Regions from separate parts of the Rhizobium indigoferae genome, predicted to be linked through region 4. Evidence: predicted binding sites of a transcription regulator. Region 4 holds the regulator's gene; each other region holds the start of a gene.

Region 1 (7,687 bases), 390 kb from region 4:
GTACCGCTGAGGGTCGATGCACGCGCCGCCACCAATTGGGACGAGGCGCACTAAAGCACGTCGCGCAAAAGGACAGCGGTTTTGCGACAACGACATGCGTGGAAATAAAGCCTATGCCCGGCCCTTCGGCTTGGCTGAAACGGGCCGCCTGCTCGACCGGCCACCTGGGCCGTAGACCTGGGCTACGACGCGCGCCGGCCGGTCGAGCATCCGATTCCGTTTGAGCCAACAGAATGCTGCAATCTGACCAGGAAGGCTCTAAAGCGCCAGGAGCGAATCCAAAAGATTGCGACGCGCTTTAGAGCGGCTCCCCAAAATTGGCAAAGATTTTTCTCACTGCCAGAACTCATTGAAAGTGCAGCGATTTATCCCAGGGGATCGTATCGGAACGATACGGCAGGAAGGAACTTATTAACCTTCCTTTTCTATCCCGGTAGGGTCGTAATTTGCAAAGCATGAGTGAGTAGCGGACGCATGCGTTTTCCCAGAACCAATTTGACGGATGCCGGAGATTTTTCCAGCGAGATTGAAACGGACCTTCCGGCGGAAAACCCAGGGGAGAAGCCGGCGGCACCCATCTGGCAGAGTAACTTTTCCCTCGCGCCGAATGTCCGTTTCACCCGCACGCCGGAAACGCTGATCAGCAGGCGGCGCGCGCCGAATGAGCCCGTTCGCGATGATTCGCAGATTGGACAGCAGGCGATACGGATAGAGCCGGTTGCCGTCGACGTGCCCTTCGATATCTATCTGCCAGAGCCGGACGAAATTTCCGTAGCACCGCATAGGGTCGAACTGCAGCAGTCACCTTTGCCTGACGAGCCCGGCGCGCCGGCTTTCCGCGCCAGCGCCGAGCTTTCCTCCATTTCGGATTTCGCCTTTTGGGAAGTCATGGCCTTCGAAGAGGCCGAGCCGGTTCGCGCACCGCCCTTGATATCGTTCCCGAAGACCGAGACCTCGCCCGAATCGATCACGTCGCTGTTCCGGATCATGGAATGGCGCCCCGGCCGGTCGGCCCCTGCTCCCGTCACCTCCCGCCCGGTCCCGCAGCCCGCTGCGATCTCCGCAAAGGTCGCTGTGCGCCCTCCGGCCGCCCCGTCCCTGGAAAGGCCCAGGCGCATCGCTGTCGAGGCACCGGTCGCGCCCGTACCTCAGGCGGCGCCAACCTCTCAGGTCGCGCCAGCCCCTCAAATTGCATCAGCCCCTCAGGCAGCACCGGCGCCGCAGCGCACGCCGCCTGTCGCCGCGGTCCTGCCGTCGCCGCGCCTGGCCGCGCGGCCCGAAAGGATCGACGCATCCGGCTATGAATTCCCGCCGCGTGCCCTGCTGCAGGAACCGCCGGAACGCCTCGGCGAGATCATGTCGCAGGAGACGCTGGAACAGAATGCAGGGCTTCTGGAAAGCGTGCTGGAAGATTTCGGCATCAAGGGCGAAATCATCCATGTCCGTCCCGGTCCTGTCGTCACCCTCTATGAATTCGAGCCGGCGCCGGGCGTGAAATCGTCGCGGGTCATCGGCCTTGCCGATGATATCGCCCGCTCGATGTCGGCGCTTTCGGCCCGCGTGGCCGTCGTCCCCGGCCGCAACGTCATCGGCATCGAATTGCCGAATGTGACACGTGAAACCGTCTATTTCCGCGAGATGATCGAGAGCCAGGATTTCGAGAAGAGCGGTTACAAGCTGGCGCTCGGCCTCGGCAAAACCATCGGCGGCGAGCCTGTCATCGCCGAGCTCGCCAAGATGCCGCATCTGCTCGTGGCCGGCACCACCGGCTCCGGCAAGTCGGTCGCCATCAACACGATGATCCTGTCGCTGCTCTACCGCATGACGCCGGAACAGTGCCGCCTGATCATGGTCGACCCGAAGATGCTCGAACTGTCAGTCTATGACGGCATCCCGCATCTGCTGACGCCCGTCGTCACCGATCCGAAGAAGGCGGTCATGGCGCTGAAATGGGCCGTGCGCGAAATGGAGGAGCGCTATCGCAAGATGTCGCGCCTCGGCGTGCGCAATATCGATGGCTATAACGACCGCATGGCACAGGCCCGCGAAAAGGGCGAGACCATCCATGTCATGGTCCAGGTCGGCTTCGATAAGGGCACCGGTGTTCCGATCGAGGAAAGCCAGGCGCTGGACCTGACGCCGATGCCCTATATCGTCGTCATCGTCGACGAGATGGCCGACCTGATGATGGTCGCCGGCAAGGACATCGAAGGGGCAATCCAGCGCCTCGCCCAGATGGCCCGCGCCGCCGGCATCCATCTGATCATGGCGACACAGCGTCCGTCGGTCGACGTCATCACCGGCACGATCAAGGCAAACTTCCCGACCCGTATCTCCTTCCAGGTGACCTCGAAGATCGACAGCCGCACCATTCTCGGCGAACAGGGCGCCGAGCAGCTGCTCGGTCAGGGAGATATGCTGCATATGCAGGGCGGCGGGCGGATTTCCCGCGTCCACGGTCCTTTCGTCTCGGATGTCGAAGTGGAAAAGGTTGTCGCCCATCTGAAAACCCAGGGCCGCCCGGAATATCTCGACACCGTCACCGCCGACGAGGAGGAAGAGACGGAAGAGGAAGAAGCCGGCGCCGTCTTCGACAAGAGCGCCATGGCCTCGGAAGATGGCAATGAACTCTACGAGCAGGCGGTCAAGGTCGTCATGCGCGACAAGAAGTGCTCGACGTCCTACATCCAGCGCCGCCTCGGCATCGGCTACAACCGCGCCGCCTCACTGGTAGAACGCATGGAAAAGGAAGGTCTCGTCGGCCCAGCCAACCACGTCGGCAAGCGCGAGATCGTATCGGGACGGGGTGACGGCGATTAATCGGGCGCGGAGTGCGGCTGCGCACTCCACGTCCTCAAGTCTGCCAACCGCAGCGTCTCGCTGACGAACGTGGTTTTTCCGGCGGTGTAAAAATCCCAATCGCCGCCTGCCTCTGCGGCCAGCCGGCGTTTCAACTCGGCATAAGCCTTGGCTCTCTCGGGGTGAACCCTGAGATAATCGCGAAACAGAATGCGCTCCCGATGTCCGCGATTATCGGGTCCGCAAAGATAGAGCCTGATGCCATAAGCTTGATGATCGCGGGTGAAAGCCCATCGTTGCTCTCCGGTATCGCCGTGGAAGACGAAATCGGCAGCGCGCACCACCTCGATCGCCGTCGGCAGGAACTCGTCGGATATCATCACGGCATCAAGGTCGATCTTCGGCTTGGCTGCCAATCCAGGCACTGATGTGCTGCCGAGATGATCGATGGAAAGCAGGCGGTCACCGAGCAGGATCGAGATCTCGGTGCTGATCTCGGCAAACAGCAGTGGCCAAGAGGGATCGTCGTCGACCACTTTGATGGCGCGCATGCCTTTTCCCTCGAGCCTGGTCAGTGCGCCTTGGTCAGCAATCCGTCCAGGATCTCGATCATCTTCTGCTCGGCCTCTTCGAGCGAGCCGCTATTGTCGAGCTCCACCACGTCATATTCGCCGCGCACCGTCAGCGGTCCGCGGGCGAGCCGGGCCATGATATCTTCATGCGTCTCGCGTCCGCGCGCCTCCAGCCGGCCGGCGAGCACCTCGGGGCGGGCGGTGACGTTGATGACCTTCAGCCGCGGGAAGGCGGCCTGGAAGCGGTGAAGCGCCGAGCGCGAGCCGTTGGCGACAACGACATGGCCTCTGGACAGCGCCACCGAGACCTCGGCGGGAATACCGTATTTCAGGCCGTGCGCTTCCCACCAGACGGCGAAGGAGCCTGATTGCTCCATGGCGGCAAACCCTTGGAGGGAGACGGAAAGATGGTCCTCGCCGCCGGCATCGCGGTGGCGGGTGATGACGCGGCGGACGAAATGCACGTTCTCACGGCCGGCAAAACGCCGGGCGGCGAGGTTCATCAGCGTGTCCTTGCCAGCACCGCTCGGACCGACGACAACCACCATGATGCCGCGCTCGGCACCAGCTCCTGCGTGGGGTTCGTGCGGCATCATGCGACACGGCGTCCTTGGCGCCAGACGGAGCGTGTCACCGGCACGCCGTGCGAACGATGGACGCGGACAAGATCGGCGCGCAGCCCGGTTGCGATCCGGCCGCGATCGTCGAGGCTGACGGTGCGGGCGGGCGTCGACGTCACCATGGCGATCGCCTTCGGCAGGCTGATGCTCTCCACCTCGTCGGCGAGGATGAAGGGCGCATGCAGCAGGCTGAGCGGTACGTAGTCGGAGGAAAGCACGTCGAGCACGCCCATCTCGGCAAGGTCGCGGGCGGCGATATTGCCGGAATGCGACTTGCCGCGCACGATGTTCGGCGCGCCCATCAGCACGCTCATGCCATGTTCGTGCGACGCCCGTGCGGCGTCGAAGCTGGTCGGGAACTCGGCCAGGCGCACGCCGTTGTCGATCGCCTCGTCGACATGGGAGAGCGTCGCGTCGTCATGGCTTGCCACGGTGATGCCGCGCTCGGCGCAGACCTTGGCGATGGCGTTGCGATGCGGCGTCGAATTGCGCGCCGATTCTGCCTGACGCTTGGCGACGAAACGCGCGAACGCCTCGTCGCTCAGGCCGCGCTTCTTCTGGTAGTAGAAGATATATTGGTCCATCGTCTGGAACTGACGCTGGCCGGGCGCATGATCCATCAGCGAGACGAGCCGCACATGCCGGTCGTTTTCGAAATCGGCAAAATGTTCGAGCACGTTGTCGGCCGAGACCTCGCAGCGCAGGTGGATGAGGTGCTCGGCGCGCAGCCTGCCTTCCTTCTCCGCCGACTGGATGGCGTCCGCCATCTCGCGCATCTCGCCATGTTCGAAACCGCCGTCCTCGTCCGCACCCATGCGCAGGCAGTCGAATACCGTGGTGATGCCTGACGTGACGATCTGGGCGTCATGCGCCTGGACTGCGGCGGTCTTGTTCCAGCGAATACCGGGACGCGGCTGATAATGGCCTTCGAGATGATCGGTGTGCAGCTCGACAAGGCCTGGAATGACGTAGTCGCCTTCGAAATTTTCGCCGGCTACCGAGTTGCCCTCGGAGATGTCGGCAATCTTGCCGTCGCGGATGAGGATCGAGCCTGAGAGGATGTCATCCTCGAGGACGATGCGGGCGTTGGAAAACACGGTCTCTTTGCTCATGTCGTCAGGTCTTTCAGCTTTTGGCGCCGGCAAGCGGCAGCCAGGAATGAACTTTGAATGGGGCACCGCGCGTCTCCTCGATGAAGACGGCAAGGCCGGAAATCGAAAGCGGCCGGCCGATGAAATCGGCAAAACGCTCTGTCAGGATCGCTTTCATCACCTGAGCACGTGTCTCGGGCACTTGGCCGCTCAGCGTCATGTGAAAGCCGAAATCCTCCATGACGTAAGGATAACCCCAGCGCTGCAGATGGGCGCGCTGGCTGTCGCTGAGCTTCTCCGGATTGCGCCGCGCCATATCGGCCTCGGAAAGCGTTGCGCGGAACGGTTCGAAGGACCTTACCACTTTCGCGGCGAAATCCTGAAGAGGTTGATGAAGTGAACCGGGAACGAGGGCAAAAAAACGGCCGAGCTGGCCGAGCACGAGCTCAGGAATCTCGAAGGCTTGCGTGCGCTGGGCAAAGTCCTCGGCAACGGTCATGAGATCCTTCTCGGTGACCGAGGAGGCGAGGGAAAAGGGCGCCTTGATCGTGGCGTGAAAGCCGTAACGGCGCGGGTCGGCGGTCAGCTCGAACTGTTCAGGCGCACCCAGCTGCTCATATTCCGGTGCAGGGTAGGTCTCGCCGGTGAAAGCATTGCGGCCGAGCCAAAGCGAGGCCGCGCCGGTCAAGGGATCATCCTTCGGCGGCGAGAAGTAGAGAGCGTAGCGCAAGGCTTTTATCCTGGAGATCGTCCAAACGGGGAGGGCACTGTGCAGTGATTTGGCGGCGAACCGCAAGCAGGCTCCCGGCTAAAAGATTTCCGTGACAGAATGATGATGGCGGCAGCGCCGCCACTGCTTTGATGGATGGGTCAGTGGGCTTTCGTGCCCATCAGCCGGTGGCGCAGCGCGTTCGAGGCGGTGTCGAAAATGAAGACGACGATCAGGATCAGAATGACCATGTAGGCGACGTTTTCCCAGTTGGCGTTGGTGCGCATGGCCTCCCACAGCTTGAGGCCGATGCCGCCGGCGCCGACAGCGCCGATAATGGTCGCGCCGCGCACGTTCGATTCCCATTGGTAGAGCGTCTGGCTGACGAAGACGGGAACGATCTGCGGCATAATGCCATAACGATGAACGAGCACGGTCTGAGCGCCTGTTGATTTGATGCCTTCCCGCGGCTTGTTGTCGATATTCTCGAGGCCTTCGGAATAGAGCTTGCCGAGCGGGCCGGTCTCGGTGAGGAAGATTGCACCGCTGCCGGCGAGCGGGCCGGGGCCGAAGGCGCGCGTCAGGAACAGCGCCCAGATCAGCATATCGACCGAGCGCAAGAAATCGAAGAAGCGCTTCAGGATCTGGTTCAGCAGGCGGTTCGGCGTGATGTTGCGCGCTGCCAGGAAGGCGAGCGGAAAGGCGGTAAGCGAGCCGAGTATCGTTCCGAGGAACGCCATGACGATCGTCTGGAAAAGCTTGGTCCAGACGTCGCCGTGCTGCCATTCGCTGTTGTTCCAGATATCGTCGAAGGCGAGCGACAGGTTGGATTGGTCGGGCTTGATGCGCGGGCCGGAGACGATGAGGCTGACGACCTCGCCGACCGGCTTGTCGAAGAAGGATGATTGCGTGTCGAAGATGAAATTCGCCCAGCCGATGAAACGTTTGCGGATCTTCACCCGGTCGACTGATATGCTGACATTGCCGGCAAAGCCGAGATCCGCCAGCACGTTGTCATCATAGACTGTCATCCAGCCGGGCACCGGTCCGACGACTTTCGGCGCGCCGCTCGAAACTTCCACCGGGACGCTGACGCCATGCGCGGTGACGATCGTCGCGTTCTTGGAGACGGTGACGCTGCGGCCGGTGCCGCTGATCGAAACGGTGATGCTGCCGTCGGGATTGTTGACCAGCCAGTCCGGGTGCGGATTGTCGCCGAGCGGCGAGAAACGCGGATAACGGATGTCGATCGAGCCGTCATCCCCAATGCGGAATTCCGGTTGAACGTCGTAGCTCACCCATTGGCTGAGATAGATGCCGACGCGCTCCCAATGGGCTTCGGCAAAAAGCTTGGGCAGGTCGAAGAACCACACGGCATAGAGGCTGTAGAGCAGTGTCGCGATGAGGATCATCAGCCCGCCGAAACGCTGGCGGAACGACCGGTGGAAATATTCCGGATAGCGCGTTTCTATCTCATGCATGCGGTTTGCGTCGATCACCGTCATGGCGGCCTCAATGTTGCAGGAGGAAGGCGTGCTCGCCGACGAGGCGGCGGCGCAGCCATGCGGAGAACTGGTCGACGGCGACGATCGTCACGAACAGCAGCAGAACGAGCGCTACCGTCTTGGCGCCGAAGCCGCGCGAAATCGAGAGCTTCAGTTCCTCGCCGATGCCGCCGCCGCCGACGGCGCCGATGATGGTCGAGGCGCGCACGTTGATCTCAAGGCGCAGCAGCGCATAGGAGGTGAAATTCGGCAGCACTTGCGGCAGGGCGGCAAAGCGCACGCGTTCCCACCAGTTGGCGCCGACGGCTTTCATACCCTCGTGGGGCTTCATGTCGATATTTTCGGCCACTTCGTAGAAGAGTTTGCCGAGCGCGCCGATCGTGTGCAGGGT
Region 2 (7,687 bases), 1.1 Mb from region 4:
GCTGCCGCGAGGCCGGCTGCGCGCTGATCGGCGGCGAAACGGCCGAGATGCCCGGTATGTATTCCTCCGGCGACTACGACCTCGCCGGCTTTGCCGTGGGTGCTGCCGAACGCGGCAAGCTCCTGCCATCAGGCGATATTGCCCAGGGCGATGTGATCCTCGGCCTTGCCTCCTCCGGCGTCCATTCCAACGGCTTTTCGCTGGTGCGCAAGATCGTCGAACTGTCCGGCCTCGACTGGAGCGCAGCCGCACCGTTTGCCGAAGGCCGGCTGCTCGGCGAAGCCCTGCTCGAGCCGACCCGCATCTATGTGAAGCCGCTTCTAAAAGCGATCCGCGAGACCGGCGCCATCAAGGCGCTGGCGCACATCACTGGCGGCGGCTTTCCGGAAAATATTCCGCGCGTCCTGCCGAAGCACTTGGCGGCGGAGATCGATCTTGACGCCGTCAAGGTTCCGCCGGTGTTTTCGTGGCTCGCCAAGACGGGCGGCGTGGAATCCAGAGAAATGCTGCGCACCTTCAACTGCGGTGTCGGCATGATCGCCGTCGTCGCCGGTGAGAACGTCGCGGCCGTTTCCGCGGCACTCGAAACTGAGGGCGAGACTGTCATCACGCTCGGCCGCATGATCGCCCGCGACGAAGGCGCTGCCGGCACGGTCTACAAGGGTACGCTTGCCATATGAGCTCACCGCGCAAACGCGCCGTCGTCTTCATATCAGGCAGCGGCTCCAACATGATGGCGCTGGTTGCGGCGGCGAAGGCAGCCGACTATCCGGCCGAGATCGTCGGGGTGATCTCCGACAAGGCGGATGCCGGCGGGCTTGCCAAGGCTGATGCCGAAGGCATTTCCACCTTCGCTTTTCCCCGCAAGGACTACGCCAGCAAGGATGCGCATGAGGCGGCGATTTTTTCGGCGCTCGACGAGCTTAAACCCGATATTCTCTGCCTGGCAGGCTACATGCGGCTGCTGACGGCGACATTCATCCAGCGTTACCAAGGCCGAATGCTCAACATCCACCCTTCCCTGCTGCCCTTATTTCCGGGCCTGCATACGCATCAGCGAGCGATCGACGCCGGCATGCGGATCGCCGGCTGCACGGTGCATTTCGTCACCGAAGGCATGGATGAGGGGCCGGTGATCGGCCAGGCGGCTGTGCCGGTTCTCTTGGGCGATACGGCCGAAAGCCTTGCCGCGCGTGTGCTCACCATCGAACACCAGATCTATCCGCAGGCCTTGCGGCTGTTTGCCGAAGGTCGAGTGGCGATGGAAGGCGGCAAAGCCGTCGGCGCGGAGGCCGCGACCGCCGCTCCCAAGGCTCAACTGATTTCGCTCATCGGCGACCGCGCTTAAGCCGCCAAAGCCCGCAAGGGATGTAGCGTGCCGTCGCTGTAGACGAAGCGGCCGGCGCGGAAGGTGGCGCGGATGCGATTGATATCGCCCGGCTCGACCACGACGAGATCGGCGCGCCGGCCGACGGCGATCTCGCCGCGATCCGACAGTCCGGCGGAACGGGCCGCATTGCCAGTCGCCATGGCAACGGCTGCCGGCAGGCCGCCTTCCACCATGTCGGCAAGCTTGAAGATGCCGGGCACGAAGGCAGCCGGATGGTAATCAGCGGCGATGACGCTGAGCAGCCCGGCCTTGGCGGCGTCGAGCGCGCTGAGATTGCCCGACATCGACTGGCCGCGCAGCGCGTTCGGCGCACCCATCAGCGTCCAGAGACCGCGGCGGCGCGCCTCTTCCGCTGCAACTGCTGTGACCGGAAACTCGCTAATGGTGACGCCGAGATCATGCATCTCGGCGACTTTTTCGACGCTGTCATCGTCATGCGAGGCAAGCGACAACTTGTGCTTCAGCGACAGCGCGACGATTTCCCTCAGTTTGGCCTCGATGTCCGGATTGTTGCGCATAGCGATGCGCTTGGCGACGATCTCCGCCGCCATTTCCTCGGAGACGGCGCGGCGCTCAGAAATGCTGAGGATGTAGCTCTGCAGGTTGTTGTACTGGCCCTGGCCCGGCGTGTGGTCGGTCAGGGAGACCATGTCGATCTGGTCGGCATTCAGCAGGCGCTCAAGTGCGGGAGCTGCCCCGACATTGGTGATTTCGTAACGGGCGTGAACGCGGTGATCGATCAGCAGATCATCCCGCAAGCGATTGATGCCCTCGATCACTGCGGAGGTGGTCTCCAGCGAACGGACATGGCCGTAGACGCTCTCGGTCGCAAAGGAGACGGCGGCGAACGCCGTCGTGACACCGGCGGCGGCAAGCTTCTTGTCGAGTTCGTGGATGCCGAAATCGATCGGCATCGTCGCGTTTGGCCGTGGGGCGATCTCGCGCTCTATCATGTCGCCGTGCAGATCGACGAATCCGGGCATCAGCAGCCGCCCGCCGCCATCGATGGCAGCACCGGCGACCGGCTCCGGCCTGATCTCGGCGATGGCGCCATCCTCAACACGCACGGAACCTTCACTCACCACCTCGTTTGGGAGAACGAGGGTGAAATTGCTGAGCCACATGGGCTTTCTCCTGACCGCATCCAATGATTGACAAACCGCAGCGGATAGAACCGCTTCGTGACAGTCGTATGAAATTTCGCGCTGCATCATCTTAAAGCGGAAACTTGCGCTTTGGAAATGATCCGATGCGCTCGCCCCGGCAAATTCACGCCGTCAGCCTTGCCCTGTTCAACAGTGCCCACTGTAGAAGCACGATCGTTTTGGCGTCGACGATCTCGCCGGTTTCGATCATCGCCGCAGCCTCGTCGAGCGGGGTTTCGAGGACCTCGATATCCTCGTGTTCCTCGTCCAGACCGCCGCCTTCCGCCACGCGGTCGGCAGTGTCGATGAGGGCTGCGAAGAAGTGGATGACTTCGGTGATGGCACCCGGCGAGGTATAGGATTTGAAGAGGAAGCGCGCATCGCGCACGCGATAGCCGGTCTCCTCCATCGCCTCGCGACGGATCGCCGCTTCGGGATGGTCATCGTCGAGAAGGCCGGCCGGCACCTCGATCATCCAGGCGGGATCGCCGTTGAGATGGACGGCAAGGCGGAACTGGCGGACGAGAACGACGAGGTCGCGCTTGGGATCATAAAGCAGGATGCAGGCAGCGGGCGTGCGGTGATAGATCTCCCGCTTCAGCCGTTGGGTTGCGCCCTTGCGGTCGATATAGTCGAGTAGATAGCTGCTCAGCCGCGTCCACCCATTCGACAGTGTTTCTTCGCTGACGATCTTCACCCGTGATTTCGGCTGCATCATGCTGGGTCCCTGCGAAGCCAGACCTTGTTGTCGTGCACGGCCGCCCCACCATAGGGCGCGACAGGGTCGGCGCCAGTCAAGACATTGATGCCCTCGCCGTCGACATGCGCCTTGTTTGGCCAAAGCCCCTCGGCGATCAGCACGCCGGATTTCACCTCCGTGGTGACGCGGGCGTGGATGCGCAGATCGCCGCGGCTATTGCCGATTCGGACAAGATCGCCATGGGCGATGCCGTTGGCCTCGGCGTCAGCCGGATTGACCATCACTTCAGGGCGGCCCTCCTTCTGGCGAGAGGTCTTGGTCTCGGAGAAGCTCGAATTCAGGAAGTTGCGCGCCGGCGACGTGGCGAGCCGGAAGGGATGCTCGGGATCGGCGACTTCGATGACATCGACCTGATCCGGGAAGGGCGGAAGTTCGGCATGTGGCCCGAGCGCGCCGATAGAAACCGGCGGCTTGTTGGGAGCCGGCTGATTGATCCAGTCCGGGCGGAAATGAAACTTGCCATCCGGATGGGCAAAACCGTTCAGATAATGCGCCTCCTCGAAAACGGGCTGGCGATCGAACCATTTGTGTTCAAGGAAATGGTCGTAATCCGGCAAGCCACTCGATTCGAGAATGCGGTCGACCATTTCACGGGCAGTAAAGCCGAAGCCGGGGCGATCGGCGACACCGAGGCGTTTTGCCAGTTCCTCGATGACGAAGAGATTGGTGCGCACGGTTGGCGGCGGCTCGACCAGCTTCGGCCCCAGCAGGATATGGTTCTGGCCACCGGCCCGATAGATGTCATCGTGCTCAACGAACATCGTCGCGGGAATGACGATATCGGCGATCTCAGCCGTTTCCGTCATGAACTGCTCATGGACGGCGACAAAGAGGTCGTTGCGGGCGAAGCCGCGTCTGACGAGGCGCTGCTCGGGGGCGATGTTTGCGGGATTGGTGTTCTGGATCAGCATTGCCGTCACCGGGCCGCGATGGCGCAGCGCCACGGGATCGTCGGTCAGGACGCGGCCGATCTGCGACTGATCGAGCATGCGGATATCGGCATCCTTCATCGACCGGCCGGTCAGTTCGGCGCTGTTCATACGAAAGATATCGCTGTTCGAATGGAAGGCACCGCCGCCCTCATATTGCCAGGAGCCGAGAACGGTGGCGATCGAGGCGGCTGCATGCATGGCGACCGCGCCGTTGCGCTGGCGAGTGAAACCATAGCCCAGGCGGAAGAAGGTTTTCTTCGTCGTGCCGACGAGGCTGGCAAAGGCTTCGATCTCTTCGACCGAAAGGCCGGTGATGGCAGCGGCCCATTGCGGCGTCTTGGTTTTGAGATGCGCCTCGAGACCGGCGGGATCATCGGCATATCTCGCCATATAGTCACGATCGGCGTAACCGTCGCGGAAGGCGATGTGCATGACGGCGCAGGCGAGTGCGGCGTCGGTGCCCGGTTTGACGATCAGCGCCATGTCGGCCTGCTTCATCGTCGGATTATCGTAGATGTCGATGACGACGATCTTCGCGCCGCGCTCCTTGCGCGACTTGATGGCGTGGGTCATCACGTTGACCTGCGTCGAGACCGCGTTGGTGCCCCAGATGACGACACAATCGGTGCGGCCCATCTCGCGCGGATCGGGACCGCGCAGCGTGCCGGTCGCCATGGTGAAGCCGGTCCAGGCGGGGTTGGTGCAGATCGAGGAAAAGAAGCCGGAGTAACGCTTGGCATGACGCAGGCGATCGATGGAATCGCGCTGCACCCAGCCCATGGTGCCGGCGTAGAAATAGGGCCAGATCGCCTCGCTGCCGTCCCTTGCCTCGGCCTTCACAAAGGCTTCGGCGATCTCATCCAGCGCATCTTCCCAGGAAATCTGCTGCCACTGCCCTGCCCCTTTGGCGCCGGCGCGGCGTAGAGGATGCATCAGGCGGTCGGGATGGTAGAGCCGCTCGGCGTAGCGGGCGACCTTGGCGCAGATGACGCCCGACGTGTAGGAATGGTCATTGGCGCCGCGCACACGGCCGATGCTGCCATCCTCCGATATATCGACCTCCAGCGCGCAGGTGGAGGGACAGTCATGCGGACAGGCGGTGTGGCCCACCCTGTTGTCGGGCTTCGATGATTTGGCGTGGATGGGGGTCGCAATGTTCATGGCATTTGTATATTCCAAGGCTTGCACGGCCAAAAGCCACAAAAATTCCCCATGACGCGAATTCATACGGACATCAGCAAAAATGAACTACCGCCACATCTATCACGCGGGCAACTTTGCCGATGTTCTGAAACATGCCGTGCTGACGCGGCTGATCCGCTACATGCAGAAGAAGGATGGCGGATTCCGCGTGCTCGACACGCATGCCGGCATCGGGCTCTACGACCTTTCCTCCGAAGAAGCGCAGAAAACCGGCGAATGGGTCGATGGCATCGGCAAGCTGATGGAGGCAGACCTCGGCCCTCAGGTTTCCGAACTGCTGGAGCCCTACCTCTCGGCAATCCGCGAACTCAATCCTGAGGGCGGCATCCGCTTCTATCCCGGATCGCCGAAACTTGCGCGCATGCTGTTCCGGCCGCAGGACCGGCTGTCGGCGATGGAACTGCATCCCGAGGACTACGTCAGGCTGCACCGGCTGTTCGAGGGCGATCACCATGCCCGCATCACCGAGCTCGACGGCTGGCTGGCGCTCGGCGCGCATCTGCCGCCGAAAGAGAAGCGCGGCATCGTGCTCGTCGATCCGCCCTTCGAGGAAGAGGACGAATATCAGCGCCTGGCCGAGGGGCTGGAAAAGGCCTATCGGCGCTTTCCCGGCGGCACCTATTGCCTGTGGTATCCGCTGAAGAAGGGCGCGCCGATCAAGGAATTCCACGAGACGCTGCAGGCGCTCGACATCCCGAAAATGCTCTGCGCCGAACTCGCGGTTCGCAGCGACCGCGGCATTACGGGACTGACGGGCTCAGGCCTCGTCATCGTCAACCCACCTTTCACGCTGAAGGACGAGTTGCACCAATTGCTGCCCGCATTGAAGGACCATCTGGCACAAGACCGTTTCGCGTCGCACCGCGCCTTCTGGCTGCGCGGCGAGAACAAGGCGGTCAAGGACGATTGACCGCTTAAGCTGCTTGCGGAATAGTCCGCGCCGCAGCTCCACAATCTCATCAGGTGTCCCCCATGAAGCTCCTTTGTTCGCCCGCCTCGCCCTATTCCAACAAGGTGCGGATGGCCGCGCATTTTCTGAGCCTGGAGTTGAACGCCATTCGGGTCGACACCAATACCGCACCGGCAATCCTGGTGGACAATAATCCGCTCGGCAAGATCCCGACGCTTCTGACCGATGACGAGGTCTCGATATACGACAGCGTGGCGATCATGCATTATTTCGACCGGCTGACGAAGGGCGGGCTCTACCCTTCCAAGAAGGGCAAGCGCACGGATGCGGAAATCCTCGAGGCGCTCTGCGACGGCATCTGCGATTGCCTGCTGGCGATCGTCTACGAGCGGCGCTTCCGCGACGAGGAAAAGGTTCACCAGCCGTGGATCGACCGGCAATGGAAGAAGGCGACGAGCGGTCTCGCTCATCTCAGCGCCAATCCGCCGAAGCTCGGCAAAAAGCTCAACGGCGGACATTTTGCACTGGCGGCCACGCTTGATTATCTCGAGTTGCGCTTCAAGGACCAGTGGGAAGCCGATCATGCGCCGCTGACTGACTGGCTGCGGCAGTTCGACAAGAAATTCCCTGCCCATAGCGAGCTCAAGTCCCAGGGCTGAGCGCTTCAGAACAATGAGCAGACAGCAAAAAGCCGGGCGACGTGCCCGGCTTCTTTATGTCAGTATGTTCAGTCGGCTTAGAACTTGACGCCGATACCGAGCTTGACGCTGTTCTCGTCGTAACCGCGCGAGAAGCTGCCGGAGTCGAGGTCGTAGTCCTTGCTCTGGTAGTCGGTGTAGCGATATTCCAGGCGCGTCGTGATGTTGTTGGTCACGAAGGCTTCGACGCCGGCGCCGACCGTATAGCCATAGTTCGTCTTGCTTTCGTCCGAGGTGTCGTCGGAAACCTTGACGTCGCCGATGGCAAGACCGGCCGTGCCGTAGAGCAGGAAGGGGTTCATGTCGTAGCCCACGCGGCCACGGACGGAGCCGTTCCAGCCATACTTGTTCTTGACGCCGCCTGAGGAGACGTCGTCGCCGCTGTAGCCGAGATCGGATTCAACGCCGTAAACGATCTGGCCCTGCTGCCAGTTGTAGCCGGTGAAGACCTGGCCGCCGAAACCATAGGTGTGACGGTCGGAACCGAAGTCACCCATGTTGTAGGTGCCAGCGCCGCCGAGATAAAAGCCTTCCCAGTTGCCTGCCGGCTTGACTGGAGCGTCCTGGGCGACCGGTGCTTCCGGAACCTGGTCGACGGCATCGGCCGCCTGAGCTGCCGAGACGCCCGCAATTGCAAAAACGGAGGCCA
Region 3 (7,687 bases), 380 kb from region 4:
GGGAAATTCAGCCGCTCCTTGCGTTCGATCAGCGTGCCGCGACCTTGTACCGCACGGACGATCCCCTCCTGCGCCAGCGCCGCCAGCGCACTGCGCACCGTATGCCGGTTGACGCCGAATTGCACCGCCAACATGGTTTCCGGCGGTACCATGCCCGTTTCGTCATAGGCTCCGTTGCTGATCGCCACGCGAATCCGATCGGCGATCTGGCGCCAGAGCGCCACGCCGGTTTGCCTTTGCACCTGCTTCAATCCCGCCATTCCACCCCTGCCCGCCATTTCTCGCCTTCTGCATAATTCGATCCTGAAAACGATCCCGATTTCAGGATCGAATTATGCAGCAATTCAAAGTGCTACAGCGTCCTTTGCGCGTCTGAAAAGACGCGCGGCGCTGTAGATGTCACACGCTTGTCACGACATCGATTTAGAGCTAAATGTATCTTGTATGGTTGTCTATATCAATAGACATTTTAAGGGAAGCGGCGATGATACCAGCGGACAGGAAAGACGCTGCGTCACAGACGGCATCTGGGCGGAAACGCGCCGCCGATCTGCTGGCGCGTGCGGAACGCAGCGAACTCACAGCGGTCTTCGATGCGCTGCCGCAAAAGCCTGTGGCCCATCAGGTGCGCGGACCGGAGACCGGGCTGGTGATGGTGCGCGGACGCATCGGCGGCGGCGGCGCTCCCTTCAATCTGGGCGAAGTGACCGTGACGCGGGCCACCGTCCGGCTCGACTCCGGCTCGGTCGGCCATGCGCAGGCGCTCGGCACCGACCGCGAGAAGGCCCAGCTTGCGGCGATCTTCGACGCGCTCTGGCAGGAGGACGCGACGAAGGATTTTGTCGAACAGGCACTGCTTTTGCCGATCGCCGAACGGATCGCCGATGCCGAACGCCGCAAGACGGACGAGACGGCGGCGACACGCGTCGATTTCTTCACCATGGTGCGGGGAGACAACTGATGGGCCTGAAGACAGAAGCTCTGACCGGCGGCTTTGCCGAGCCGGTCTTCCATGCCCAGAGCGTCTTCAAGATGCTGATGGACGGCATGGCCCGCCCCGGCACGATCCAGACCGTTCAGCCCGATGTCGCTCCGCCGGCACCGCTCGGCATCGCCGCCGGCACGATCGCGCTGACGCTTTGCGACCACGACACACCCGTCTGGCTTTCCCAGGGACTGGCGAGATCCGCCGTGCCGGAATGGCTCGGCTTCCATACCGGCGCGCCGTTGACCACCGAAAAGGCCGAGGCGCGTTTTGCCTTCACCGAGGCCGGCACCGCACTTTCCTCCTTCGGCCTCTTTGCATCAGGCACGCAGGAATATCCCGACCGCTCGACGACCGTTGTCATCGAACTCGCCGAACTCGAGGGCGGCCGCAGGCTGGCCCTGATGGGTCCGGGCATCCAGAGCGTGACGGAGATCGCGCCCATCGGCCTGCCGGAGACCTTCCTGCGGCTCTGGACCGAGAACCGTGCGCTCTTTCCGCGCGGCGTCGACATCGTGCTGACGGCGGGCAAGCGTTTCCTCTGCCTGCCGCGCACCACCAAGATCACAGCAACGGAGATCTGAGCTCATGTATGTTGCCGTCAAGGGTGGCGAGGCCGCCATCGCCAATGCCCACCGCCTGCTGGCCGACCGCCGCCGCGGCGACCGTTCGCTGCCGGCGATCGGCATCGAACAGATCGTGGCGCAGCTGGCGCTCGCCGTCGATCGCGTCATGGCCGAGGCCTCGCTTTTCGACCGCACGCTCGCAGCACTTGCCATCCGCCAATCACGCGGCGACATGATCGAGGCGATCTTCCTGCTGCGCGCCTACCGCACGACGCTACCGCGTTTCGGCTATTCCAGGCCGCTCGACACGGCTGATATGACGATCGAACGCCGCATCTCGGCGACCTACAAGGATCTGCCGGGCGGCCAGCTCCTCGGCCCGACCTTCGACTATACCCACCGGCTGCTCGATCCCACACTGCTTTCGGACGAGGCAGTCGAGACGCCCGCTCAGCGTGCAGCCGAGACCGGCCGCGTCATGCGCGTCTCCGAAATCCTCGGCGAAGCGGGCCTGATCGAGGCCGATGGCGACATGCCGGAAGATCATGAGATCGGCGATCTGACCCGCGAGCCGATGGAATTCCCGATGACCCGCGATCTGCGCCTACAGGCGCTTGCCCGTAGCGACGAGGGCTTCCTGCTGGCGCTCGGTTATTCCACCCAGCGCGGCTACGGCCGTAACCACCCCTTCACCGGTGAAATCCGCATCGGCGACGTCGAGGTGGAATTCGACGTGCCGGAACTCGGTTTCGCCGTCTCGCTCGGCACGATCCAGATCACCGAATGCCAGATGGTCAACCAGTTCAAGGGTTCGGCCAAGGCGCCGCCGCAATTCACCCGCGGCTACGGCCTGGTCTTCGGCCAGAGCGAGCGCAAGGCGATGGCGATGTCGCTGGTCGACCGGGCGCTTCGCGCCGAAGAGCTCGGCGAGGATATCACCGCGCCGGCACAGGACGAGGAATTCGTCATCTCGCACTCCGACAACGTCCAGGCGACGGGCTTCGTCGAGCACCTGAAGCTTCCGCATTATGTGGATTTCCAGGCCGAACTCGATCTCGTCCGCCGCATGCGCCGCGAATTCGAAGCCGCCCGCAACGGTGGCGAAGACATGAAGGAAGCCGCCGAATGACCGATCTGGCCAGCTACAACTTCGCCTATCTCGACGAACAGACCAAACGCATGATCCGCCGGGCCATCCTGAAGGCAATCGCCATTCCCGGCTACCAGGTGCCCTTCGCCTCGCGCGAAATGCCGATGCCCTACGGCTGGGGCACCGGCGGGGTGCAGGTGACGGCCTCGATCATCGGACCTGATGACGTGCTGAAGGTCATCGACCAGGGCGCCGACGATACGACCAACGCCGTTTCCATCCGCGCCTTCTTCCAGAAGGTCGCCAATGTCGCGGTGACGACGCATACCAAGGATGCGACGATCATCCAGACGCGCCACCGCATTCCCGAAGAAAAGCTCGGGGTCGGGCAGGTGCTCGTCTACCAGGTGCCGATCCCCGAGCCGCTGCGCTTCCTCGAGCCGCGTGAGACCGAGACGCGCAAGATGCACGCGCTCGAAGAATACGGTCTCATGCATGTGAAGCTCTACGAGGATATCGCCCATAACGGCCGCATCTCGCGGACTTACGCCTATCCGGTGAAGGTCCACGGCCGCTATGTCATGGACCCGTCGCCGACGCCGAAATTCGACAATCCGAAGATGCACATGTCGGACGCGCTGCAGCTCTTCGGCGCCGGACGCGAGAAGCGCATCTATGCGGTTCCGCCCTATACCGACGTCGTCAGCCTGGATTTCGAGGACTATCCCTTCGATATCCAACGTTTCGATAAACCCTGCGCCCTTTGCGGTGCGGAGGATGTCTATCTCGACGAAGTGGTTCTCGACGACAAGGGCGGGCGGATGTTCGTCTGCTCCGACACCGATCATTGCGAAGACCGCCGCGCGCACGGACATGCCGGCGAGATGCTGGCCCGGGAGGCTGCAGAATGAGCGATACCCCGCTTCTCAAAGTCCATGACGTTTCGAAATTCTACGGCAACCGTATCGGCTGCCGCGACGTCTCCTTCGAGCTCTGGCCCGGCGAAGTGCTTGCCATCGTCGGCGAGTCCGGCTCCGGCAAGACGACGCTGCTCAACTGCCTCTCCACCCGGCTGCTGCCCAGCACCGGCAGCGTCGAATATCACATGCGCGACGGCAGCTACCGCGACCTCTACCGCATGAACGAGGCCGAGCGGCGCTTCCTGATGCGCACCGATTGGGGCTTCGTACACCAGAATCCGGCCGATGGCCTGCGCATGACCGTCTCGGCCGGCGCCAATGTCGGCGAACGGCTGATGGCGATCGGCGACCGGCACTACGGCAAGATCCGCGCTTCGGCGATCGACTGGCTCGAACGCGTCGAGATCGACGCCGACCGCATCGACGATCAGCCGCGCGCCTTTTCCCGCGGCATGCGCCAGCGCCTGCAGATCGCCCGCAACCTCGTCACCGGGCCGCGCCTCGTCTTCATGGACGAGCCGACCGGCGGCCTCGACGTCTCGGTGCAGGCGCGCCTGCTCGATCTGGTCCGCGGCCTCGTCAACGATCTCGGTCTCTCGGCCATCATCGTCACCCACGACCTCGCCGTCGCCCGCCTGCTCTCGCACCGGATGATGGTGATGAAGGACGGCTACGTCATCGAACACGGGCTTACCGACCGCGTGCTCGACGATCCGCGCGAACCCTACACGCAGTTGCTCGTCTCCTCGATCCTGCAGGTCTGAGCGCTACTGCATAATTCCTTAAATCGGAATCGATTTTAGGTAAAATTATGCAGCAATTCAGCACGCCATTGCGCGTCCTTTCAGACACGCGGCGAAACCAAGGAAGAAGAAATCATGGCAACGCCCCTCGTCGTTTCCGAAGTCTCGAAGAGCTTCACCATGCATCTGCGCGACGGCATCAAGCTACCTGTCGTATCCGATGTCGCCTTCTCGGTCGCATCGGGCGAATGCGTCGTGCTCGGTGGCCCATCGGGCATCGGCAAGAGCTCGCTGCTCAAGATGATCTACGGCAATTATGCCGTCGACACCGGCCAGATCCTCATCCGTCACAATGACCGCATCGTCGATCTCGCCTCCGCCGATCCGCGCACCGTGCTCAACGTCCGCCGCGATACGCTCGGCTATGTCAGCCAGTTCCTGCGCACCGTGCCGCGCGTCGCGGCGATCGACGTGGTTGCCGAACCGCTGGTGGCACGCGGCGAGGACGCCGTCACGGCGCGGGAAAAGGCGGGCGCCCTGCTTGCCAGGCTCAATCTGCCGGAAACGCTCTGGCAGCTTCCGCCCGCCACCTTCTCCGGCGGCGAGCAGCAACGCGTCAACATCGCGCGCGGCTTCATCACCGAGCATACGATCCTGCTTCTCGACGAACCCACAGCCTCGCTCGATGCCAGGAACCGTGCCGTCGTCGTCGGCATGATCGCGGAAAAGAAGAAGGCGGGGGTGGCCCTTCTCGGCATCTTCCACGACGAAGAGGTGCGCGAAGCCGTCGCCGACCGCATCCTCGACGTCCAGCAATTCTCACCCAGAAAGATCGCTGCATGAGCCGCAAGCTGGATATCGAGCCCTATTTTCATGAGACGGCGTCCGTCAGCGATTCCACCTTCGGGCGCTATACGGAGGTCTCTGAACGCTGCCGCATCAGCGAGGCCACGTTCGGCGACTATTCCTACATCATGCAGGACGGCTCCGTCTGGTGTGCGACGATCGGCAAGTTCGTCAATATCGCCGCCGCCGTGCGTATCAACGCCACCAACCATCCGACCTGGCGCGCGACGCTGCATCATTTCACCTATCGCGCCGCCGACTACTGGCCGGATGGCGACATGGAGACGGACTTCTTCGCCTGGCGGCGCGCAAACCGCGTGACGATCGGCAACGACGTCTGGATCGGCCACGGGGCGACCATTCTGCCGGGCGTCAACATCGGCAACGGCGCGGTGATCGGAGCCGGCGCCGTCGTCTCGAAGGACGTCGCGCCCTATACGATCGTCGGCGGCGTGCCGGCAAAGCTCATCCGCGAGCGCTTTCCAGGAGAGGTCGGCGAACGGATGGACAGGCTTTCCTGGTGGGACTGGGAGCACGACCGGCTACGCCAGGCGCTCTCCGATTTCCGCAACCTGAGCGCGCAAGATTTCCTATCCCGTTACGGCGGTTAAACCCCCGATATAGGGGCGGAGAATTGTGACAGGACTTACACAAATATGACATGTGAGGTTCATCAAGCGGGACTAATGCGATGCTGACCAAGGCCTGGATCGCAAGGGAAGAGCATGATGTTCGAGCTGAAGAATGTCACACGTCGTTTCGGAAAAAAGCTCGCCGTCGATTCCGTCACGCTCGCCATTCCTCAGGGCCAGATGGTGGGTGTCATCGGCCGCTCCGGTGCCGGCAAGTCGACGCTGCTACGCATGATCAACCGCCTTCAGGAGCCGAGCTCCGGCTCCATTCATTTCGCCGGTGTCGAGGTCTCCGGGCTTCGCGGCCAGGCGTTGCGCAACTGGCAGCGCGACTGCGCGATGATCTTCCAGCAGTTCAACCTGGTCCCGCGCCTCGACGTCCTCACCAATGTCATGCTCGGCCGCCTCAATCATCGCTCGACGCTTATGAGCCTGCTCAACATCTTCACCCGCGAGGAACGCGTGCATGCCATCGCGGCACTCGAACGCCTCGGCATCGAGCAGACGGCGTTGCAGGCAGCCGGAACGCTTTCCGGCGGCCAGCAGCAGCGCGTGGCGATCGCCCGCGCGCTGATGCAGAACCCGAAGATGGTTCTCGCCGACGAGCCGATCGCCTCGCTCGATCCGCTGAACGCCAAGATCGTCATGGATGCGCTGCGCGATATCAACGAGCGCGAGGGCATCACCGTCATCACCAACCTTCACACGCTCGACACCGCCCGCAACTATTGTGAGCGCATCGTCGGCATGGCCGGTGGCCGCGTCGTCTTCGACGGCAAGCCCTCGGAGCTGACGGCCGAAGCGGTGAAGGAAATCTACGGGACGGACAAGGACGGCGCCGGCATCGACGAAACGGTGACCTCGACATCGATCAATATCGCCCCCGAGCGGGCAGACCATCAATCCGCCGGCACACAGCCGCTGGCGCTGGCCGGCCTCTGAGAGAGGCAGCCGCGATCGAGCGCCCGCGTCAAGGGCACACTTCTTCGTAACGGGAAGGCCGGGGACACCGGTCAATAGGAGAGAACATGTTGAAGAAAGCACTCTTTGCGGCAACGGCGCTCTTCGCGCTCGCCGGCGCTGCCCACGCTGCAGACCTCAAGGAATTCCGCATCGGCATCCTCGGCGGCGAAAACGAAACCGACCGCCTGCGCAACTATGCCTGCCTTGCCGACCATCTGAAGCAGGAATTCGGCTTCGAGAAGGTTTCGCTCTTCCCGGCCGCCGACTATGACGGCGTGATCCAGGGCCTGCTCGGCGGCACGCTCGACTTCGCCGAACTCGGCGCCTCCGGCTACGCCGCCGTCTATATCAAGGATTCGAAGGCTGTCACGCCGATCCTGACGACGCAGCAGAAGGACGGCTCGACGGGTTATTACTCGATCGGCCTTGCTCTGAAGTCCTCCGGCATCAAGTCCATCAAGGACGCCAAGGGCAAGAAGCTCGGCTACGCCGATCCGGATTCCACGTCCGGCTACCTCGTTCCGCTGACGCAGATCCCGAAGGACACGGGCATGCCGAACGACAAGTTCTTCGCCTCGACCCAGTTCAACGGCGGTCACGAGAACAACCTTCTCGCTGCCTATGACGGCAAGGTCGACATTGCCGTCGACGATAGCTCGGGCATCGGCGACTTCAAGGACGGCTACACCTCCGGTACCTTCCGCAAGGAAGTCGACAAGGGCGCCGTCGATCCGAACAAGCTGGTCGAAGTATGGCGTTCGCCGCTGATCCCGAACGGCCCGCTCGTCGTTCGCAATGCTCTGGGCGAAGAGTGGCAGACGAAGCTTGCAGCCTTCTTCACGGCTCTGCCGGAGAAGGATCACAAGTGCTTCGCCGCTGTCGAAGGCGGCGACTACAAGGGCTACGCGCCCGTGAAGCACGACTTCTACAACGCCGTCGTCG
Region 4 (7,687 bases):
CCCTTCGGATCACAGCCGTTTCAGCGATGATAATTGTTCCGTTTCTTGACGGACAGGGCCTCTTATAAGATACGGGTAACATATCTTGACTAAGGTGCAAGGCATGTATCGCGCCCTCACAAGAGACATCGAAGTTGTAGTCGAACCGTTCTATCTGGAGGAGCAATCCGATCCGGACGACGATCGTTATGTCTGGGGTTACCGGATTGTTATCAGCAACAATTCCGGCATCGCCGTTCGCCTGGTCAACCGTTACTGGAACATCACCGACCAGAACGGACAGGTGGACGAGGTCACCGGTCCCGGCGTCGTCGGCGAGCAGCCGCGGCTCAGCCCCGGCGACACCTACGAATACTCCTCCGGCTGCCCGCTCGACACGCCCTCCGGGCTGATGTTCGGCCATTACCAGATGGAAACGGATGAAGGCGAGATGTTCGATGTCGACATCCCCGCCTTCTCGCTGGATTCCCCCGGGCTGCTGCGCGTGCTCAACTGACGTGTGACGCCATAGGCCGTACACCTCTGCCCAAGAGATCGCCGACACTGGCCCCTCATCCGGCTGCCGCCACCTTCTCCCCGTAAACGGGGCGAAGGGACCATGCCGCGACCTCTCCGTTCCTCACCCAACTCTCGCAGGGCACGTCCCCTCGCCCCGTTTACGGGGAGAGGGTTAGGGTGAGGGGCAGCCGTCAATGCGAACCGAGCCTACTCCGCCGGCTGAAGCTCGGCCGGCTCGAAGCGGTAGGTGGTCGAGCAGAATTCGCAGGTGACGGCGATCTCGCCATCTTCCTGGCTGGCTTCTATCTCCTCGGCCGAAAAGCCCTTCAGCACGCCTTTGATCTTGTCGCGCGAGCAGCTGCAGCGGTCGAAGACGGCGCGCGGTTCATAGACGCGCACGCCGCGCTCGTGGAACAGGCGAAACAGCAGCCGTTCGGTACCGACAAGCGGGTCGGTGAGTTCATCGGCGTCGATGGTCTCGACTAGCGAACGGGCTTCGACCCAGGCATCGTCCTCGCCATGCGGGCGGTTGCCGGTGTCGCCGTCGCCGCCGTGGAGATCCGGCTGGCGCATGCGCTCCGGCGCTTCCGGCAGGAACTGGGCGACGAGGCCGCCTGCCCGCCAGCGATGGCGCGGCTTGCCCGCATCGTCACGATCGAAGAGTTCAGCGGCGGCAAGGCGGACGCGCGTCGGGATCTGCTCCGACTGGCGGAAATAGACGCCGGCAATTTCTTCCAGCGTGGTACCGTCGAGCGCGACGATGCCCTGGTAAGGCTGGCTGAACTTGCCCTGGTCGATGGTGAAGGCGAGCACGCCCTTGCCAAGCAGTTGCTCCGGCTCGGTTTCACCAGACTCGATGGCCTTATTGAGCAGCGCCTGATCGAAACGGGCATAGGCGCGGACATTTTCCGGCGTCGAGAAATCGGCGACGAGGAGATCGACCGGGCCATCGCCCTTGGTCTGCACCGTGAACTTGCCGTCGAACTTCAGCGAGGTGCCGAGCAGCACCGTCAGCACGACGACTTCGGCAAGCAGCCGGGCAACAGGTGCGGGATAATGATGGCGCTCGAGGATCGCATCGAGCATCGGGCCGAGCTGGACGGCGCGACCGCGCACATCCAGCCCCTCCACCTGGAAGGGGACGACATGGTCATCGCCGGCGAAATCAAACTGGCCGAGGGCGGCTGCAGCTTCTGCCATGGCTTTCACTCCTAGTTTTCAGAGCGATGGGCCAGCGTGCCCTTCGCTCACGCGGTCGCGAGTTTGTGACTCGCGACGTCCGATTATGGTTCAGATCGCGCCCAGGCACCAAGCAAGAATCGACTTCTGCGCATGAAGACGGTTTTCCGCCTCATCGAAGACCACGGATTGCGGACCGTCGATCACTTCGTCCGTCACTTCCTCACCGCGATGGGCGGGCAGGCAATGCATGAACAATGCATCATTGCCGGCTTTGGCCATCAAGGCCGCGTTGACCTGATAAGGCTGGAAGACATTGTGACCCCGGGCCCGATGTTCCTGATTCATGGAGACCCAGGTATCGGTCACCACGCAATCGACGCCGGCGACCGCACGGTCGGCATCATGGCAGAGCATGATTTCGGCGCCCTCATTGCGGGCCCAGTTCAGATAGTGATCCTTGGGCTCGGAGCCAAGGGGTACGGCCATGTTCATGCGGTAGCCGAAACGCGCGGCACCCTCGACCAGCGAATGCAGCACATTGTTGCCGTCGCCGGTCCAGGCGATGGTCTTGCCCTTGATCGGGCCGCGGTGCTCTTCGAAGGTCATGATGTCGGCCATGATCTGGCAAGGATGGGTGTCATCCGTCAGCGCATTGATCACAGGCACGGTCGCATGCTCGGCAAGCTCGACCAGCCGCGAATGCTCGGTGGTGCGGATCATGATCGCATCGACATAGCGCGACAGCACCTTGGCGGTGTCGCCGATCGTCTCGGCGCGGCCGAGCTGCATCTCGGTGCCGGACAGGAACAGCGTTTCGCCGCCGAGCTGGCGCATGCCGACGTCGAAGGAGACGCGGGTGCGCGTCGACGGCTTCTCGAAGATCATCGCCAGCATCTTGCCGGCGAGCGGCTTGTCGCCCTTGCCGGCCTTGAAGGCCTGCTTGCGGGCGAGCGCATCGTTCATGATGGTTCTGAGATCGGCTGATGTGACCGCCGAAAGATCGAGGAAATGTTTAGGGCTCATATCGTCTTCTTACCTGTGCTGCGCCCGAAGGCGGCAATCTCTTCAAGCCGTCTTCTTGACCTTGGAGGCGCGAATGCTTTCGGCGGAGCGCTCGATGCGGGCAAGGCCCTCGCGGGCTTCCTCGGCGGTAACCACGAGGGGCGGAAGAAGGCGGATGACGTTGTCGCCGGCGGGTACGCCGAGCAGATGGGCGGCGCGGATCGCCTGCAGCAATTCGGCGGAGGGAACGGCAGCCTTGATGCCGAGCAACAGCCCCTCGCCTCTGATATCTTCGATCACATCGGGGTAGCGATCCTTCAGTGAGGCGAGGCCCTGGCGGAAGACCAGTGCGACGTCGCGCACATGCTGGAGGAAGCCATCGGCAAGGATGATGTCGAGCACGGCACTGCCGACGGCCATGGCGAGCGGATTGCCGCCATAGGTCGAGCCATGCGTGCCGGCCTTCATGCCGGAGGCGGCCTCTGAAGTGGCAAGGCAGGCGCCGAGCGGAAAACCGCCGCCGATGCCCTTGGCGACAGCCATGATGTCGGGGGTGACGCCCGCCCATTCATGGGCGAAGAGCTTGCCGGTGCGGCCGACGCCGGTCTGGACCTCGTCGAGGATCAACAGCAGGCCGTGGTCGTCGCAGAGCTGGCGGAGCGCCTTCATGAATTCGGTGGTGGCAGGACGGACGCCGCCCTCGCCCTGCACCGGCTCGATGAGAATCCCAGCCGTGGCATCGGTGATCGCGGCGCGCACCGCTTCGATGTCGCCGAAAGCCACCTGATCGAAACCCGGCGCCTTGGGGCCGAAGCCTTCGAGATATTTCTCCTGGCCGCCGGCGGCGATCGTCGCCAGCGTCCGTCCGTGGAAGGCGCCTTCGAAGGTGATGATATGGAAGCGCTCGGGATGGCCCTTGGAAAACTGGTAGCGGCGCGCCGTCTTGATCGCGCATTCGAGCGCCTCGGCACCCGAATTGGTGAAGAACACCTTGTCGGCGAAGGTGGCGTCCGTCAGCCGTTTTGCCAGACGCTCCTGGCCGGGGATCTCATAGATGTTCGACAGGTGCCAGACCTTGTCGGCCTGCTCCTTCAGTGCGCCCACGACATGCGGATTGCTGTGGCCGACTGAGGTGACGGCAACGCCGGCGCCGAAATCGAGATATCGCTCGCCGCTTTCGGTGATCAGCCACACGCCCTCGCCTCGCTCGAACCGCAGCGGGGCACGAGAATAGGTGTCATAAAGCGGCGCGGCTTCAGCCATGGCGCGATCTCCATCAAGTTGCCGGGCAATGACTCCGGCTAAGGAAACCAGGCCCGAAAAATCAAAAATGCCGCCTTGCGGCGGCGAGTGGCACTATTTCCTTTTCGCGCTGCAATGTCAACAAAACTGCGCCCTTAGCGTATGCAGCAAGGGTGTACAGCGGCATTTTCAGTCTTCAACAGGCATTATTGCAGAAATGCCACGCAGAGGCAGCAAGTTGGGGAAAACTACGAATTCGATTCATCCGGATTCATGCGACTCTTGTCACGGAGTCAGCCTCACACTAGGTTAAAGATCAATTACTAGACTGCATGCGGCGGAACTAGTCACCAAAATTGATCAAGCGTTTCTTGTTTCGGAGCTCCCGGGACAACGGTGAGGGATTCTGCCATCACCAACGCAAAAGGTGGAGACAGGGCATGAACTGGACAGACGAGCGGGTCGAGAAACTCAAGAAACTTTGGGCCGAAGGACTGAGCGCCAGCCAGATCGCTGCGCAGCTTGGCGGAGTCAGCAGAAATGCGGTCATCGGCAAAGTGCACCGGCTGAGCCTTCCGGGCCGTGCCAAGGCCGGCGGCACCAACACCGCCGCACGAACGCCGAAACGCAATACATCGGCGCCGCGCGCGCCGAACTATGCCTCACGGGTCGCCACGCGCACCGTTACCCGCCAGCAGGGCGCGACCATGCTGAAGGAAGAGATCGAGATCGAAACGATCGAGGAAATGGAATACGTGCCGAGAGGCAACGTGGTCGTGCCGATTTCCCGACGCCTCGGCTTGACGGAACTGACCGAACGCACCTGCAAGTGGCCGGTCGGCGATCCGCTGAAGGACGACTTCCATTTCTGCGGCTGCGAATCCCCCGACAATTCGCCCTATTGCAGCTACCACCAGAAGCTTGCCTACCAGCCGGTCAACGAACGCCGCCGGGCGGCCGCGCGGGCCAGCTGAGCGGGCTGACCATCGTTAGAATGCAGAAACGGGCCGAGTGGCCCGTTTTTTGTTGCTGGATGGAAGCTCAGGTTTTCCTCCGTCATGCTCGGCCTTGTGCCGAGCATCTGTTCACCCCAATTTCTCAGGCGGAAAAGAATTTATTTTCAAATGCTTAATTTGGCGTGCACAGATCCTCGGCACGAGGCAGAGGATGACGTCGCGGTTTTGCCAGGGATTTGTCAGCAACTCAAATGGAAGCCCTCAGGCTTCCATCGAATAACCGGCGCCGCGGACGGTGCGGATGACGTCCTGCATGTTGGAAAAATTCAGCGCCTTGCGCAGGCGACCGACATGGACGTCGACGGTGCGCTCGTCGACATAGATATCGTGGCCCCAGACGCCGTCGAGAAGCTGCGAGCGGGAGAAGACCCGGCCCGGCGACGACATCAGGAATTCCAGCAGGCGGAATTCGGTGGGGCCGAGGCGGACTTCGCGGGTCTTGCGATGGACGCGATGGGTCTCGCGGTCGAGCTCGATGTCACCGCATTTCAGCACCGTCGACAACACCTCGGGGCGGGCGCGCCGCAGCATCGCCTTGACGCGGGCAACGAGTTCGGGGGTCGAGAAGGGCTTGACGACATAATCGTCGGCACCCGTCGACAATCCGCGAACACGCTCGCTCTCTTCGCCGCGCGCCGTCAGCATGATGATCGGCAGGCGCTCGGTTTCCGGCCGCATGCGCAGACGCCGGCAGAGCTCGATGCCGGAGACGCCAGGCAGCATCCAATCAAGGATGAGCAGATCGGGCGTGCGCTCCTGAAGCCGCATTTCGGCTTCGTCGCCACGAAGGATGGTATCGACCTCGAAGCCTTCCGCTTCGAGATTGTAGCGAAGAAGCACGCTGAGGGCTTCCTCGTCTTCAACAACTGCAACTCTCGGGATCATGCGTGTCGGTCTCCTCGCGCATGATCCTTAAACCGGGGGTGATTTAAGCAATGCATCCTGCGCAAATTTAGAAATTGGCTGCGACCTCTTGCGCGCCCGGATGGGCGCGCACGCAAGTGGCGGGGTGTGGGCGGTTATTCGGTGACCGCGCCGACGGTGTTGGCGCTGTCGTCCTTCGGACGGTCGCCTTCCGGCTGCGCGCCTGTCGTCATGTAATAGATCGTCTCGGCGATGTTGGTGGCGTGGTCGCCGATGCGCTCGATGTTCTTGGCGCAGAAGAGAAGATGTGTGCAGCTGGTGATGTTGCGCGGATCTTCCATCATGTAGGTCAGGAGCTCGCGGAACAGCGAGGTGTACATCGCGTCGATCTCATTGTCCCGTTCGCGGATCGCATTCGCCTTGTCGGCGGAACGATTGGTGTAGACGTCGAGCACTTCCTTGAGCTGAACGAGCGCCAGCTCGGACAGATGCTCGAGGCCGCGAGCGAGCTTGCGGGGAACGCCGGTGCTCTGGACGGCGATGACGCGCTTGGCGGTGTTCTTGCCGAGGTCGCCGACACGTTCGAGATCGGCGGCGATGCGGATCGAACCCATGATTTCGCGCAGGTCCGAAGCCATCGGCTGACGGCGGGCGATGGTGACGATCGCCTTGTCGCCGATTTCGCGTTCGGCGTGATCGAGGATCACGTCGTCGGAGATGACCTTCTGCGCCAGCGCGGTATCGCCATTGACGAGGGCGCGCACGGCTTCGCTGACCATCTGCTCGGCCAGGCCGCCCATTTCGGAAATCCGCCTGGACAGGAACTTCAAATCATCATCATAGGCAGAAAAAATATGTGTCGATGCCATGGGGCTTTATCCTCGAATAACGGGAAGGCTTGGTGTCGCCAAAATCAGCCGAAGCGACCCATGATGTAGTCCTGGGTGCGCGGATCGTCGGGATTGGTGAACATCTTGTCGGTGTCGTTCTCCTCGACGAGATTGCCGAGGTGGAACATGGCGGTGCGCTGCGAGACGCGCGCGGCCTGCTGCATGGAGTGGGTGACGATGACGATCGTGTAGTTCTCGCGCAGCTCGTGGATCAGCTCCTCGACCTTGGCGGTGGCGATCGGGTCGAGCGCCGAGCAGGGCTCGTCCATCAGGATGACTTCAGGGCTGACGGCAACGGCACGGGCAATGCAGAGGCGCTGCTGCTGACCGCCCGACAGGCCGGTGCCGGATTCGTGCACGCGGTCCTTGACTTCGTTCCAGAGGCCGGCGCGCTGCAGGCTGGTCTCGACGATCTGGTCGAGATCGGCCTTCGACTTGGCAAGGCCATGGATGCGCGGGCCGTAGGAGACGTTTTCATAGATCGTCTTCGGGAACGGGTTCGGCTTCTGGAAGACCATGCCAACGCGGGCGCGAAGTTCGACGACGTCGATATCGGGATCATAGATATCGTCGGTATCAAGCGTGATCTTGCCGGTGACGCGGCAGCCGTCGATCGTGTCGTTCATGCGGTTGAGGCTGCGCAGGAAGGTCGACTTGCCGCAGCCGGACGGGCCGATCAGGGCGGTTACGGTGTTTTCGCGGATGTTCAGGTTCACATCGAAAAGCGCGCGCTTTTCGCCGTAGTAAACCGAGACATCCTTTCCGATCATCTTATACGGGACGTTGCTCATCTTGTGATCCAGCGCCTTTTCAACTGCAGCTTCCGTCAACATGTTCATGATGTTTAACTCCGTTTACCAGCGGCGCTCGAAGCGACGACGCAAGAGGATGGCGCCCATGTTCATGACGATCAGGAACAGGAGCAGGACGATGATGGCACCCGAAGTACGCTCAACGAAGGCACGTTCGGCCTCGTTGGCCCACATATAGACC

Evidence for each region. The regulator PhoB, encoded in region 4, activates phosphate uptake and scavenging genes when phosphate is short. The targets are predictions, from matches to a motif close to TGTCATNNANCTGTCAT.
Region 1: the regulator PhoB is predicted to act here: its motif matches at 5,904-5,920, upstream of U5G49_RS22770 (DUF1045 domain-containing protein).
Region 2: the regulator PhoB is predicted to act here: its motif matches at 2,572-2,588, upstream of U5G49_RS06405 (alpha-D-ribose 1-methylphosphonate 5-triphosphate diphosphatase).
Region 3: the regulator PhoB is predicted to act here: its motif matches at 5,796-5,812, upstream of phnC (phosphonate ABC transporter ATP-binding protein).

Annotation. Positions count from the first base shown of each region.
Region 1 covers NZ_CP140635.1:4,650,478-4,658,164, forward strand. Annotated here, with positions in the region: gene polA (DNA polymerase I) at 1-54, shown strand, start outside; gene U5G49_RS22750 (DNA translocase FtsK) at 475-2,820, shown strand; gene U5G49_RS22755 (GrpB family protein) at 2,817-3,350, opposite strand; gene phnN (phosphonate metabolism protein/1,5-bisphosphokinase (PRPP-forming) PhnN) at 3,371-3,967, opposite strand; gene U5G49_RS22765 (alpha-D-ribose 1-methylphosphonate 5-triphosphate diphosphatase) at 3,964-5,103, opposite strand; gene U5G49_RS22770 (DUF1045 domain-containing protein) at 5,117-5,812, opposite strand; gene phnE (phosphonate ABC transporter, permease protein PhnE) at 5,953-7,296, opposite strand; gene phnE (phosphonate ABC transporter, permease protein PhnE) at 7,304-7,687, opposite strand, start outside.
Region 2 covers NZ_CP140635.1:1,242,358-1,250,044, reverse strand. Annotated here, with positions in the region: gene purM (phosphoribosylformylglycinamidine cyclo-ligase) at 1-680, shown strand, start outside; gene purN (phosphoribosylglycinamide formyltransferase) at 677-1,348, shown strand; gene U5G49_RS06405 (alpha-D-ribose 1-methylphosphonate 5-triphosphate diphosphatase) at 1,345-2,514, opposite strand; gene U5G49_RS06400 (NUDIX domain-containing protein) at 2,660-3,253, opposite strand; gene U5G49_RS06395 (molybdopterin oxidoreductase family protein) at 3,250-5,454, opposite strand; gene U5G49_RS06390 (23S rRNA (adenine(2030)-N(6))-methyltransferase RlmJ) at 5,471-6,340, shown strand; gene U5G49_RS06385 (glutathione S-transferase family protein) at 6,403-6,999, shown strand; gene U5G49_RS06380 (outer membrane protein) at 7,077-7,687, opposite strand, start outside.
Region 3 covers NZ_CP140635.1:4,658,941-4,666,627, reverse strand. Annotated here, with positions in the region: gene phnF (phosphonate metabolism transcriptional regulator PhnF) at 1-260, opposite strand, end outside; gene phnG (phosphonate C-P lyase system protein PhnG) at 485-961, shown strand; gene phnH (phosphonate C-P lyase system protein PhnH) at 961-1,569, shown strand; gene U5G49_RS22815 (carbon-phosphorus lyase complex subunit PhnI) at 1,574-2,680, shown strand; gene U5G49_RS22810 (alpha-D-ribose 1-methylphosphonate 5-phosphate C-P-lyase PhnJ) at 2,677-3,552, shown strand; gene phnK (phosphonate C-P lyase system protein PhnK) at 3,549-4,325, shown strand; gene phnL (phosphonate C-P lyase system protein PhnL) at 4,440-5,147, shown strand; gene U5G49_RS22795 (DapH/DapD/GlmU-related protein) at 5,144-5,761, shown strand; gene phnC (phosphonate ABC transporter ATP-binding protein) at 5,879-6,724, shown strand; gene phnD (phosphonate ABC transporter substrate-binding protein) at 6,811-7,687, shown strand, end outside.
Region 4 covers NZ_CP140635.1:177,741-185,427, reverse strand. Annotated here, with positions in the region: gene apaG (Co2+/Mg2+ efflux protein ApaG) at 104-496, shown strand; gene U5G49_RS00960 (Hsp33 family molecular chaperone) at 706-1,698, opposite strand; gene argF (ornithine carbamoyltransferase) at 1,789-2,703, opposite strand; gene U5G49_RS00950 (aspartate aminotransferase family protein) at 2,746-3,945, opposite strand; gene U5G49_RS00945 (GcrA family cell cycle regulator) at 4,365-4,898, shown strand; gene phoB (phosphate regulon transcriptional regulator PhoB) at 5,142-5,825, opposite strand; gene phoU (phosphate signaling complex protein PhoU) at 5,960-6,673, opposite strand; gene pstB (phosphate ABC transporter ATP-binding protein PstB) at 6,718-7,533, opposite strand; gene pstA (phosphate ABC transporter permease PstA) at 7,549-7,687, opposite strand, start outside.